Regions from separate parts of the Paenibacillus sp. LRG-1 genome, predicted to be linked through region 2. Evidence: riboswitches for the same ligand, from Rfam matches in the RefSeq annotation. Region 2 holds a riboswitch; the other holds the start of a gene.
The links. A riboswitch is a leader RNA that binds a small molecule or an ion and turns the genes downstream of it on or off. The one in region 2 is predicted to bind cyclic di-GMP.

Region 1 (6,589 bases), 940 kb from region 2:
CGAGCCGGAGGGACCGATGATTACGACGACCTCGCCCTCCTTAATCTGAAGATTAATGTCTTTGAGTACATGGAAGTGACCGTAATGCTTGTTGACGTTGCGAAACTGGATCAGAGAGCTCACCCCTTTTTAGGCTTGGATACATAGCTTAGTAGACGGATTGACATGATCAAGCTCTATTAGAATTTAAAAATTTCTCTCATGATACTATAAGCTTACAATAAAAAACAAGATTTTATGTCACTAAACTTTACGTGTAATGTATTTTGGTGTGTTTTTTGCTAGTAAACTGTTATTTATATGTTGAAAACGAATAAATATCCGTAATTTTATGTTATTAAATTTGACATAAACTATTGATCCTCGACATGCCAAGGGAGAAACGTGACAAAAGCAACGCTATGTTTTACAGTAGGGAAGAAGGAATTTAGGGTAAAGGAAGGTTAGACAATGACGAAAGCTATTTCACCGCTAGTAACGGCATTGGGCATGGAGCCCCATCCAGAAGGCGGCTGGTACAAAGAGATGTGGAAGGCCCATTTCCAAATTCCGAAGCCTGTACTGCCGGATGTGTATTCCGGTCCGCGCTTTGCAGCTTCGTCTACGTATTTCTTGCTGCATCCGGGTGAGTTCTCCGAGTGGCATGTGGTCCATTCTGATGAGCTGTGGTTATATCATAGCGGAAGCCCTGTAGAGTTGAAATTGGGTGGAAGTGGAGAAGAGCCTGGTGAAGAAACTGTGATTATCGTCGGTGCGGATGTGGAGGCAGGACAGCATCCACAAGCACTCGTTCCAGGAGCAGTATGGCAAACGGCACGTCCGCTTGGGGATGAGCCCGTGCTGGTAACCTGTGTGGTTGCACCAGGATTCCACTTTGATGATTTCAAGCTGATTGCCAAGAATCCAACTGAATCATGATGTGAGCATTGGCGGGTGTATTTCTGTAATGAACAGGAATGGCCCGCCTGATTTATGTTTACTCATAGAAATAGGGCTTTAAAATAGCTTTAGGTGCTTAGTTTCGCCTGAACAATGAGACGATGGGTGGGGTTTACGAGAGGGTCACATGTAATCAGTGTAAGCAGCTTTTGTTTTTTGAAGCTTTTCAGAACAGACACGTCCGTAGGATCGACCACCTTCAGGCTATAAACGCTATATACATATTGGTTACCCCGAGCGTTAACAACAATCTTATCCCCGATCTTCAATTCATTTAGACGATTAAATAAACGTCCAGAGGTACGGGCTCGATGAGCAGCAATGGCGGCATTCCCTGCTTGTCCCAGCGTCCCCGTTTCCGGCATATGTACAGCCGCGTGTCTCATATTTATCCTCGTTGCGCCTTCCAATACAGGGAGCTTTAAAGCAATACGACTTATACTAATAGTGGCTATGGGAGTTTGTTCATTAGCGCTTACCATGGGAGCAGGGGATGGGGAAGTATTTTGTCGTGCTTCACTAACCGGAACTTCTGTAAGACGAGTGGACAAGCGAGCATAGCTGTCCGTAAGACTGGGGGCCATAGCGCGTCGCTTTTTCCAGATGGTAGCTCTGCTGCTTTTAATAGCTTGCTTTGTTCCTGATCCTCATTCCATTCCATCGCTTTAGGAAACAAAATAAAAAGTAAGCCTAACACAATAAATACGTAGGAAAGTTTACGCAGACTCAGCAATCTCGCCTCCCCTAAGCAAAGTACGGATTATACATATTTTTTGAAAAATGCCCCATTCCCGACTCATTCCAATCGGGAATGAGTCGGGAGATCAGGGCAGGTGATCGGTTTTATTTTTTGTTTGTTCGTGTGAATTTCAAAAATACGCCCCATATAACCATCGCTATGCCTGTCAAATAGAACGGAACGGGGCTGCCTTCACCTGTTTGGGGCAATTGGTGTACCGCAGGTGTATCCTCCGGATCTTCAGGTTCTTTTCCCGGAACCTTGAGACGGATCTTAGGTTCGGGATCGTCTTTCGAATCCACCGGAGGAGGAGGATCTTGATGAGGCATGACGGCTGGCGGCTCCGGCTCCGGCGGTATAGGCGCAGGTTCCTCCTGTGGAGGGACTATGTCCTCCGGAGACTTTGGCAATGACGGAGGAACGGTTATAGACGGAGTATCGGGTATTTCCGGATCTTTGTCATGTTTTTTACCTGAGCCTCCGGACGGGGGTGAAGGGTCTGGATGAGTAGGCGTTCCTGGTTCGTTTTTCTTTTCTTTACGATTGGTGATCACAACCCTCTTTACACCAGAGCTTTGTCGCAGTGTTGCGTCTATTTTGATCTCGAGCTTGCCCTCGGTGACTTTATAGCCCTCCGGTGCTGCCAATTCTTCCAAGATATAATCGTCATGAAGCAAGGAGGAAAAGATGATTTTGCCTTCCGCATTGGTGGTCTGAATGAGCGGGGCTCTTTTTTGACCTTTATCATAGAGCGCAAACTGTGCGCCAGGCAGTACCTTGTCAGGCATATCCTGATCTACCTTGGTCAGCTCAAGACTTTCGGTCACACCCCCGCCAGAACCGGAGCCGGAAGACGTTCGTACGATGATTTCCTGGCTGGTTTCCCGCATCTCTGTCGTCAAGCGATCCCCCTCAAAGGCAACCTTATTACTCACCTTGGCTTTGTCTTCAGCATGAATGAACGATTGGTATTCAAGTATAAAAGCAGTGGAAATATCCTTGGCAAAAGTAACTTCAAAAGTTTGCTGGCCTTGAGCGTCTGTCTTGATATACAGCTTGTAATCTTGGTTTCTAATCAACTCGGTGCTTTTGGTGGTATTTCCGTTGGCAGCGATTATTGTAGAGTACAAATGAAAGGAATCCTCAATTAGGATTTGATTGTTGCTAGGCTGATCTATAATTTTAGCGTTGGATACATGGGACTGTCCTTCATTGATGCGGATGCTCCAATCGATCTTATTTCCATTTTGTGTACCGACTTTAGATACATATTCTCCGCCATGAGGTACCGCGACTTGCGCTGCCCATTCAGAGACTGTTTTTTGTCCATCCAGTAGAAGGGCTTGATTGTGGATTTCTTTTTCAATCAGTTCTCCTTCCAATGAAGTTTGAAAGGTAATCCAGTAGGGAGTCTGTATTTGCTCCTTGAACTGGATACGCAATTCATTACCATTTTGCTCGGAGGGAGGAATAATGGTGTATTGATCTGCTGGGATTTCAGCCCCTTTTTGTACGCCATCCCCCCATCCCAGCAAGGTCATATCGTATACTTTTACGGAGGCGGGCAGTAACTTCTGACCTTGCAACAAGGGGTCTCTCACTTCCGCGTGATTCAGAATCTTGCGATTGTAGTTAGCTTTAATGTCCCAGGTAATGAGCTTGGAGGTTGCATTATAGCTTCCTTGCTTGGCACCGTTTCGTTGTGTCATAAAGTCCGGCCAGATCGGGCACTCCACTCCTTGCGATGATCTTTCTCCGTCTTCAAACTGGTATTCTATATGGGATTTATTACGAAACTCGGGCTTCGTCGTATCCGTTTTCCAGTCATTATTATAGGTGGTTGAATACTTGATTGTATAAGCCTTCTGAATGGCTTTATGAAAAATGAGCGTAAATCCTTGTTTATAGTCCTGTGATAGCGGAACCAGCTCATAATCCGTGGGCGCACGTAGCTCCGTTGTTCCGTCAACACTTTGAATTTTCAGGGTGTCCGGTAACAAAGCCAAGCCCCCGTTTGGAAACACATCCTGAATGACAATATTTTTCATGATGTACAAGTCTGTATTGATGGTAATCACCCAAGGTATGATTTTGGTGTTGTAATTGGGTGTGTCATACATTTTAGTCATAACTCCGCTTATGATTTCCGTCGATACAATCTTCTGCGTTCCATCCGAGGTTATGATGTTTATAACTTTTCCATTATCATAGACACGGCCTCTGGCTTGAGTCTGGTATCGGATGGTATAGGCTGAATCTACGTCGAAGTTGAATTGAAGTTTGAAGCCGTTGCGGTCCGGATAATCAACTGGGATGACAGTATACGCCCACGATGGGAGCTCCTCCAGTGTGTTTCCCTTAAATACTTTCAAAGAACCGGGCAGCAATTCTTGAGTTTTATTGAAATGATCAATTAAAAGAGCTTTGGCTTCGGGGATTTTTGTCTCGCTAAAGTTATATCTTATGGCCCACGAGAGTGTTTGTGTGGCATAATCATATTTTTCAACCTTTTTGGACAAAAATTCACCACGTTCCACCTGAACAGTAGCGGTAGCAACAACGTTCTCTATCGCATCTCCTGAAAGCGTTGCTGTGTTGGAGAAACGAGTTTTATCGCCAATAATACGCGTGGAATATTGAATCTGATAGGCCGTGTTAATGCTATCGTCTTGAAAACGAATCACAAACCCTGTCCCGGCTTGATCTGCTTCAATGGCATATTCACTTGCATTCACTAGGTCTCGAACAACGGTCGAGCCGTCGATATTGACTTGTAGATGATAGAGCCGGATAGAGTCTCTTCTGAGTTCCAGCCCTGAAGGAATTGGATCGGTGATGAGGGCATGCTTTACGGTGTTTAGTTGTTTGTTCACATCAATGGTCCAGTCGATCTGATTGGTGCCCTCTATTTTCCCTTGTTTGCTTAGGGTTGGCCCTGACTGGGGTTTTACATTCACGATGACCGTTTGTACCCCGCCTTTGATCGGAATCGCAATGATGATCTCTGTACTGCCTTTCACCGTTTCTTTCGTAAACTCGGTTTTAACTTGTAGTTTGCCGCTGACATTGGAGTGATTCTCTACATATTGGTTAAAGGTCATGATAACCTTGCCCTGACGATCTACTGTGAAGTATCCCACGGTTCCATCGGTAGTGACTAACGGAGATGAGATATCAGTGTAGATGACAAACTGTTCTGGTAAATGAAAGGTGAAGGTGTCCCCTGACTTATAGGTATTGTCAGGAAGCTCCCATTCATAGCCTAGTTGGATGGCTGATCCGATGTCGAATTGGCTGTCTGGACTATATACCGCATCAATGACACGCCCTGCTTCGTCGGTCAGGCTCAACTTCGTTAATATGCTCTGCGGAGCTGCATCATGTTGAGACTTTGAACTGACTGCTCCTTGAACGAAGGGGACCGTGTTTGAAGGAATCTCCCCAGGAGGTTCAAGGTTTGGGACAACGTATACAGCATCTGTAACGGTAGGTGTAGGATCAGATACAGCACTCTGCGGCAGTTCTGGGGCTGGAGCATCTGCGTAAGCCAGCGTTGCGCTGAAAAAGCTTTGGACAATGAGCAATAAGGCAATGATCATTACATTTATTTTTGTTCTCATGCTCCAAGTGATTCTCCTATTCATCGTAATATGGTAATGCTTCGTTCGAAATTAGTATATTCAGCATGCTAGGCTGACATGACTATCCCAATAGAAAAAAAGCCCTGATCATAGCGATCAGGGCTTTCTTCGAGAGAGGCATAGCAATTTGTGATGGATCTATGTAAAAAAGACATAATAAAAAGCTCGTTCATCTGGTAGCTGGCTGCCATCCGGATAGGAAGGCCCTATAGTTTTGCGTCACTGCCTTTCGACAGTTTTGCCATTAACTTGAATAGCTTGTGCGTCTATCATCTATCAAACTGATTTCATGTAACCTCTCATTTACAACTTGGAACGGTTCCCCCATTTTTTGCGGAAGGAATGAGGTGTTTCTCCTACATGCTCCTTGAATAGGTTAATAAAATGGCTCGTATTGGGAATCCCTACGTACCTTGCGATATCCACAATGGACATGTCACTGGTTTTAAGCCAGCTTTGAGCGGCTGTGATACGGACATTAATGAGATAATCAATCGGAGAGAAACCGATCTGCTTTTTGAAATTTTTAGCCAGATTAAACTTGTTTAATTCAAACATGTCTGCCAGCGAGTCCAGTGTTATTCGCTCACAGTAGGACTGATCCAAATATTGCTGTACCCGGCGTACTTCGCTGAGGGTTTCAGCATTCACATGCGGATGATCATAGGGATGTTGCAAAATGCACATTAGTATTTCACCAATGAGCCTGGACGTTAGCAGCTCAGCGGAAAGACTTCTGTCAGACTGCCCGCAAATCAGAGCATGGAGCTTATCCAATATAATATGCGGATTATGCATGGAAATGACCGGTTTATTATGCTTGGCAAATTGTTCGTAAAAATTTTCGATCAGGTTGCCATACAGGTACAGGCTGATATACTCCCAGGATTCATGACCGGAGGTGCTGTATTGAACATATTCCTCGCAATTAATAAAGAACAAATCTTGAGGTTTTATGATATATTTCTTGTCCCGGTACAGTAATTCTCCCTTACCAGACAACGTAAAGACAAGCAAAAAAGAGGCAAGTTCTTTCCTTTCCATCGTAAAAGCAGAAGTTTTTTGAAAGTAGCCTAATTCCTGGATATATAAAAGGGATTGCTTGGCAAAAGCGGAGGGAGTGCGTACAATTACGACCGGATCGCCATTCCAGAGGCCCACGTTGTTTTTTTGGTCTGTTGTCATATTCAATTCCTTTACAAAAAAGCAATTTTATCTAGCATATCTTGGTTTGATTTACCAATATATAATGGCTGATTAAACATGATTT
Region 2 (6,589 bases):
GCAACATGCATGGAATGTGGACGATATCATTACCCATGCCCGCAAATTTGATGAAGAAAACTTCAAGGATCAATTAAAAAAGTATGTAGAACAAGCCTATGTGAACTTTCTAAAAGGAGGATGAACGGAATGAAGCTGGCTGTAATCGGTACTGGATACGTTGGGCTCGTCTCGGGTGTATGTTTTGCGCAAAAAGGTAATGAGGTGATTTGTGTCGATCTGGAGCAGCACAAAATCGACATGTTGAACCGGGCAGAATCTCCGATTTATGAACCGGGTATTGAGGAATTGATCGCGTTGAATCTGGAAGCGGGCCGGTTGGAGTTCACCTCGGATTTGGCCGATGCGGTACGCCGCTCGGATATCGTAATTTTGGCGGTAGGTACGCCTTCTCTGGCTAACGGCGAGGCGAATTTGTCGTACATTGAACAGGCGGCCGCTGATGTTGGGAAAGCCATGAACGGGTATAAGATTATTATGACCAAGAGTACTGTACCTGTCGGAACGAACGAAAAGATTAAGGACGTGTTGGCTCGTCACACGAGTTTGTCTTTCGATATCGTCTCCGCGCCGGAGTTCTTGAGAGAAGGCTCAGCCATCAATGATACGCTTCATCCGGATCGCATCATTATTGGTTTGGACAATACAGGATTGCGTGAAACCATGGTCACTCTGCATCAGGTCTTCACGGATAAAATCTATGTGACGGATATCCGTAGTGCTGAAATGATCAAATACGCGTCCAATGCGTTTCTGGCAACTAAAATTTCGTTCATTAACGAAATCGCTAATATTTGCGAAAAGGTTGGCGCCGATGTAACCTGTGTGGCTGACGGTATGGGTATGGACAAACGGATTGGCTCCTCTTTTCTACAAGCAGGGATCGGGTATGGTGGCTCTTGCTTTCCGAAAGACACAAATGCGCTTATCCAAATTGCAGGTAATGTAGACTATGAATTTAAGTTGTTGAAATCGGTGGTCGAGGTGAATACCGACCAGCGCTTTATGATTGTATCCAAGCTGCGCGAATCGCTGGGTCAACTGAACGGTGTGTCCATTGGCATTTGGGGCCTCGCCTTCAAGCCAAATACAGATGACATCCGCGAAGCTCCAGCACTGGAAATCGTAGAAACGCTCATTCAGGCAGGCGCTATTGTCAAGCTGTATGATCCTATTGCGATGGATAAATTCAAGGAGCGCGTGGATCACCCGAATATTGTATGGTGCTTGTCCCCACAGCAAGCCGCTGAAGGTAGCGACGCTGTGTGCCTGTTGACCGATTGGGAAGAGTTCAAAAAAGTTGATCTCGTACAACTGGCCTCCATTCTGCACAAACCGGTTCTCATTGACGGTCGTAACGTATTCGGTGAGGAACAGATCCAAGGCTCCGGGCTGGAATACTACTCCGTGGGTCGTCCGCGGATGAGTGGGTGGAATCGGGATAAGGTAGAGGTTTAAAAGTGACAGATTAAAAAGTGACTGTGGCGGGTTGGAGGCGCTGCGCGTTCCATTCGATCTTCCGATCGCTGTTGCAGTGGGATTCTTTGGATTATATAAAACATTCCAAGGTAAGAATCTCACTGCAAAGGCGAACGCTAGCGCTTCTCCAGATTCAAATGGACCGCTCCGCTGCTTTTCCCGCATAGAGTCACGGTTTTTAATCTCCCACCTTATGGGGTGGGAGTAGGAAGGGCGTATCGGAAGGAGCGGCGCGGTTGATGCCGCTCCTTCCGATCAAAGCGCCATGCGGCTGTACCGCGGCGCCGCTCCTGTGAAGCAAGGCAGGTAAACGCCAAGCGTGAGATTTTACAGGCTGATCGGACTTAATAATGTCCGGTCGTGCCTTTTGCAATAAACGGTATGATCGGCATGATGCATTTTTGAGTAGCGCAGGGATGGATTTGAATCTGGAGAAGCGGAGCGTTCGCCTGAAAGCTTTCCAAAGGAAAGCTCGCATCGGAAGCATAAGCTTAGTGGGATTCAAACCTATATAGATTTTATATAATCGAGTGAATCCCGGTCCAACAGCGATCATAAGATTAAATTCATACCGTAGCGGGTAGTCAACTCATCATCAGAACGATCATCCAACCAATATAGAGAGGAAGTGGAGAGTTATGAAGCTCGTACTTTTGTCTGGTGGTTCCGGTAAAAGATTATGGCCTTTGTCCAACGATTCCCGTTCCAAACAATTTTTGAAGGTACTGGAGAGCCCGGAGGGGATTTCGGAATCCATGGTACAGCGGGTATGGAGACAATTGGGAGACAACGGATTATCAGAATCCTCGTTTATTGCGACAGGGAGAGCACAGGTCGAAATGATCCAGAGTCAGGTCGGGCCGAATACGCGCATTATTGTTGAGCCGGAACGCAGAGACACCTTTCCTGCGATTGCGCTGACAGCGACTTATCTATATTCCATTGCAGGTGTTTCACCTGATGAAATTATAGCAATATTGCCTGTAGATCCTTATGTTGAGGATGCTTTCTTCGCTTCCGTAGCCCAGCTGGAACATACGCTTCAGGAGAGTGAAGGCAAGCTTGCTTTAATCGGGGTTGTCCCTTCCTATCCTTCAGAGAAATATGGTTACATTATTCCGAAAAACGATGCCACTCAAGGTAGCACAGGCTACCGTGAAGTGAGCCATTTTCAAGAGAAACCCGACCGGGAGCAGGCGGAGCGTCTGATTGAACGCAATGCTCTATGGAACTGCGGGGTTTTTGCATTCAAATTAAGTTATTTGCTGGATATCTTGGCATCCAAGGGGTTGCCGCTTAATTATGAAGAAATGCAAAAGCAATACGCATCTCTGGAAAAAATCAGCTTTGACTATGAAGTAGTCGAGAAGGAAAAGGACATCGTAGTTCTTCCGTATGATGGTTTTTGGAAGGATTTGGGTACCTGGAATACGCTCACAGAAGAAATGTCTAATCAACAAGTGGGCAGAGGTGTAGTAACGGAGGATTGCGTCAATACGAGCCTTATTAACGAGTTAGACATTCCTGTGGCGATCATTGGAACGAATGATCTGATCGTAGCCGCTAGCCCGGATGGCATTCTTGTGACCAATAAGGCAGAAAGTCCTCGCATTAAGGAAGTGCTCAAGGCTCATGATCAGCGTCCAATGTATGAAGAACGTCGTTGGGGACAGTATCGGGTTGTGGATTATGTCAAGTATGACGAGGGTAACGAGGTATTGACCAAACGAATCCGCGTACGGAAAGGCAAAAATATCAGCTACCAGCTTCATTTCAAACGAAGTGAAATCTGGACCATTATTAGCGGTGAAGCGGAAATTATTTTGAATGAGAAGCTGCACAAAGTGAAGGCTGGTGACGTAGTACGTATCCCTGAAGGGACGAAGCATAGCATTTTGGCAGTGACCGATGTGGACTTTATTGAGGTGCAGACTGGCTCTGAGTTGGTTGAAGAGGATATTGTCCGCTTTTGTATGGATTGGAATGAAATTTCCCGTCACCAATTTATCTCCTAATTATTTTCGTAAAAACGAAAAAAAGACGAATTCATGAAAATTCATAGCCTAAACTGTCGAAATTGGGCGAAAACCTGTAAATTCATGAACATGACCTATTAAATTTTGGTAAAAAAAAGTCGATACTTAGGGTAAGAAGGAATCCAAACTCCTTCCAACGATAAACGCAGCCCTGTCGAAAGGCAGGTACGCAAAGCTAAAGGGCCTTCCACAAGGATGGCAGCCTGGCTACCGAAAGGAAGAGCGAAAGTGAGATTCAATTTTATTCCTCTGTATCGACTGATACGTCATGTACTCCCCGTTGTTATGCTTTTTTCATTGTTGCCCGTCGGTTTTGGAGATTCTCTGTCTGTGGCGAATGCTGCTTCATTACAACCTGTTAATTCGGACGCTTCTACTCAGGCCCGTGAACTATACAATTATTTACTCAACATCTCAGGGAAAAAAATAGTCACCGGTCAGCATGATTATTTGGAAAGTCCAGATGAATTAAGTAACAAGGTCCAAAAAATCAGTCAGGCATATGTTGGTGTACACGGCTATGAGATGGGAGCTATCTCTGGTCAATCTGACGCTACGGAAGCAGCACAACGTAAAAATGTCGTCGATAGTGCTATCCGTTGGGACAGATCCGGTGGAATTGTGACGATGACTTTTCATGAAGCGCTACCAGGTAGGCCACTGACTTGGGCCAATGTACAGGCGAAAGTAAGTCAGGCGGAGTTCAACAAATACGTGACCCCAGGTACTACGCAGTATAACCTCCTCATTGCCGATCTGGATAAGGTCGCTGTATCGTTAAAGCAGCTTCGTGATGCAGGGGTTCCGGTTTTGTGGAGACCTTACCACGAAATGAATGGTGACTGGTTCTGGTGGGGAAACAAAACTAATTTCAATCAGCTATGGAATATCATGTATGACCGTTTTACAAACACACATCAATTGAACAATCTGCTGTGGGTATGGAGTCCGAATGCGCCCAATTCGTATACTGTCCCGTATACCCCAAAATACCCGGGGGATGACAAAGTGGACATTTTGGCAGTAGACATTTACAACAATGATTTTAAGCAAAGTCATTACGAAGGTCTGCTCGGGCTGGCACGGAATAAGCCGATTGCCATTGGGGAGCACGGTGAGATGCCTAGTTCTGAGGTATTGCAGGCTCAACCTAAATGGGTATATTCCATGACTTGGGGCAAGATGCTGACTGAGAATAACACAACAAATCAAATTCAGGATTATATGAATGATTCGAAGAGTTTGACGCGGGATGATGTGAAAAATGGGCTGGCAGCAATCGAACAACCTGGGACAGACGTACCGACCTTACCGGACGAGGGGCAAAGTGAGCCTATCCCGGCTCCGACTCCGGCTCCTCCTTCCGTTCCTGATGTGGTATATGTGAACGGGCTGCAGGGCGAATATTTTAACAATATGAATTTGAGCGGAAGTCCTGCTTTGATCCGTACAGATAGCAAGCTGGACTACAACTGGCGTGCCAATGCAGCTGATCCAAAGGTGAATGCCGATCAGTTCTCGGTTCGCTGGACGGGTAAAATCAAACCGCAATATAGCGAGACCTATACGTTCACAACGATATCTGATGACGGTATCCGTGTATGGGTAGATGGCAAGTTGGTTATTGACAGCTGGTTCAAACAAAGCTGGACAGAGCGTAAAGGTAGTATTACTTTGGAAGCAGGCAAAATGGTAGATTTAAAAGTGGAATACTATGATGAAAAAGGCGACGCGATGGCACGTCTAATGTGGGAAAGTCAGCATGAAGCGAAAGCGGTGATTCCCGGAAACGCTTTGTTTCTTCCTTGATTGATACTCTTTCCCGGTCAAAAAATTTGAGGAGAGAGGGTGGATCATATGATAAAAAAATGGTTATCCCATAGGTATTCAGTAGTTTTATCTGGACTACTAGCGGTCGTAGCTATAGCGATGATCGCTTGGTTTATATACACGCCTTCAAGAAGCGCAGAATTGCAGACGGATAAAGTAGCGGCTGCCAGTCCAGTATGGAAGCTGGGTCAGAGGGATGACTCTTCAGCGGAATTCAAAGGTGTGGTCGGTAGGGATAATATCGATATTTCTACAGCAGCTGCCTCTACCGAATCGTCTGCTAAAGGATCATTGTCAGCATTGTCGGAAGCAGAGAGTACAACAGTTCCGGTATTGCTCAGCAGTGGAGATATTCCTCCCGGTTTGAATGCGTCCACGAACCCTGAACTGACACTCCAGTATAAGCTGAATCAGATTCCTCCCAATGGTATGATATTCCGTGTTCGGATTTTGGATGCGGGCAAAGCAGTCCCGCAAATGGCTGTATTTTCAAATCATCAGCTGTCCGGTATTATTCAGATTGCCGGGGTTTCCGGTACTGGGAGTGCTTATAATTTCAAAAACAACTACGAGCTGTATATACCCAAAGAGCAATTGCAAAGCGGTGTTAACGTACTCAAGCTAAAGACAGCGCGCTGCCTATACTGCTCCTCTGCAGAAGATAAAAATGTGTGGTGGACTTGGGATGACTTGAGCTTGGAGACGTTAGCTTCACCTACGACCGAACCGGTACATGGTAAATATATACTGACCGGAACAAATGTGAACAATAAAGAATTTTATTATGATGAGGGTGCAGTTAAGCATTTACCATACGTTCTCAAGTGGCTGGGCATTGCTTATAGTGGCAACGTCATGAGGGTCACCTGTGCCAGTAATGTGGGCAAGGCCTGTACAGACGTGGATGATTACTATCAAACGTTAAAGCAGTATAATATGCAATCGTCTGCTTTGTATTTATATACAGGTGATATTAAGCTGCAAAAAGATGGTTCTCTACCAGAGACGGCCAAGCAAAAGTTGCGCGATTATGTAAAAAAATACGGTTCTTATCTTCAATATTATGAAGTAGATAACGAACCTGGATTATTTAATCGCTCCAAGGCGGTAAACCTGGCTGTGGCCAAGTGGTTGAATACAGAAGGCAAGCAATTGGCACCGCATCTCAAAACCGTAGCACCGGGCTGGGCCTACTGGCCAACGTACTCTACTAAGGCATGCAAAAATCAAACCGGAGGTACGCA

Region 1: linked by a shared signal. The riboswitch ahead of ACUUJN_RS02160 (collagen binding domain-containing protein) and the one ahead of ACUUJN_RS06135 (glycosyl hydrolase) in region 2 are both predicted to bind cyclic di-GMP.

The regions. Positions count from the first base shown of each region.
Region 1 is NZ_CM170126.1:475,098-481,686, forward strand. It holds gene ACUUJN_RS02140 (amino acid ABC transporter ATP-binding protein) at 1-123, opposite strand, end outside; gene ACUUJN_RS02145 (cupin domain-containing protein) at 451-918, shown strand; gene ACUUJN_RS02150 (class D sortase) at 1,008-1,523, opposite strand; gene ACUUJN_RS02155 (hypothetical protein) at 1,415-1,672, opposite strand; gene ACUUJN_RS02160 (collagen binding domain-containing protein) at 1,783-5,298, opposite strand; cyclic di-GMP riboswitch class I at 5,492-5,572, opposite strand; gene ACUUJN_RS02165 (AraC family transcriptional regulator) at 5,623-6,504, opposite strand.
Region 2 is NZ_CM170126.1:1,417,115-1,423,703, forward strand. It holds gene ACUUJN_RS06120 (glycosyltransferase) at 1-124, shown strand, start outside; gene ACUUJN_RS06125 (UDP-glucose dehydrogenase family protein) at 130-1,458, shown strand; gene ACUUJN_RS06130 (sugar phosphate nucleotidyltransferase) at 2,118-3,494, shown strand; cyclic di-GMP riboswitch class I at 3,650-3,730, shown strand; gene ACUUJN_RS06135 (glycosyl hydrolase) at 3,744-5,324, shown strand; gene ACUUJN_RS06140 (hypothetical protein) at 5,373-6,589, shown strand, end outside.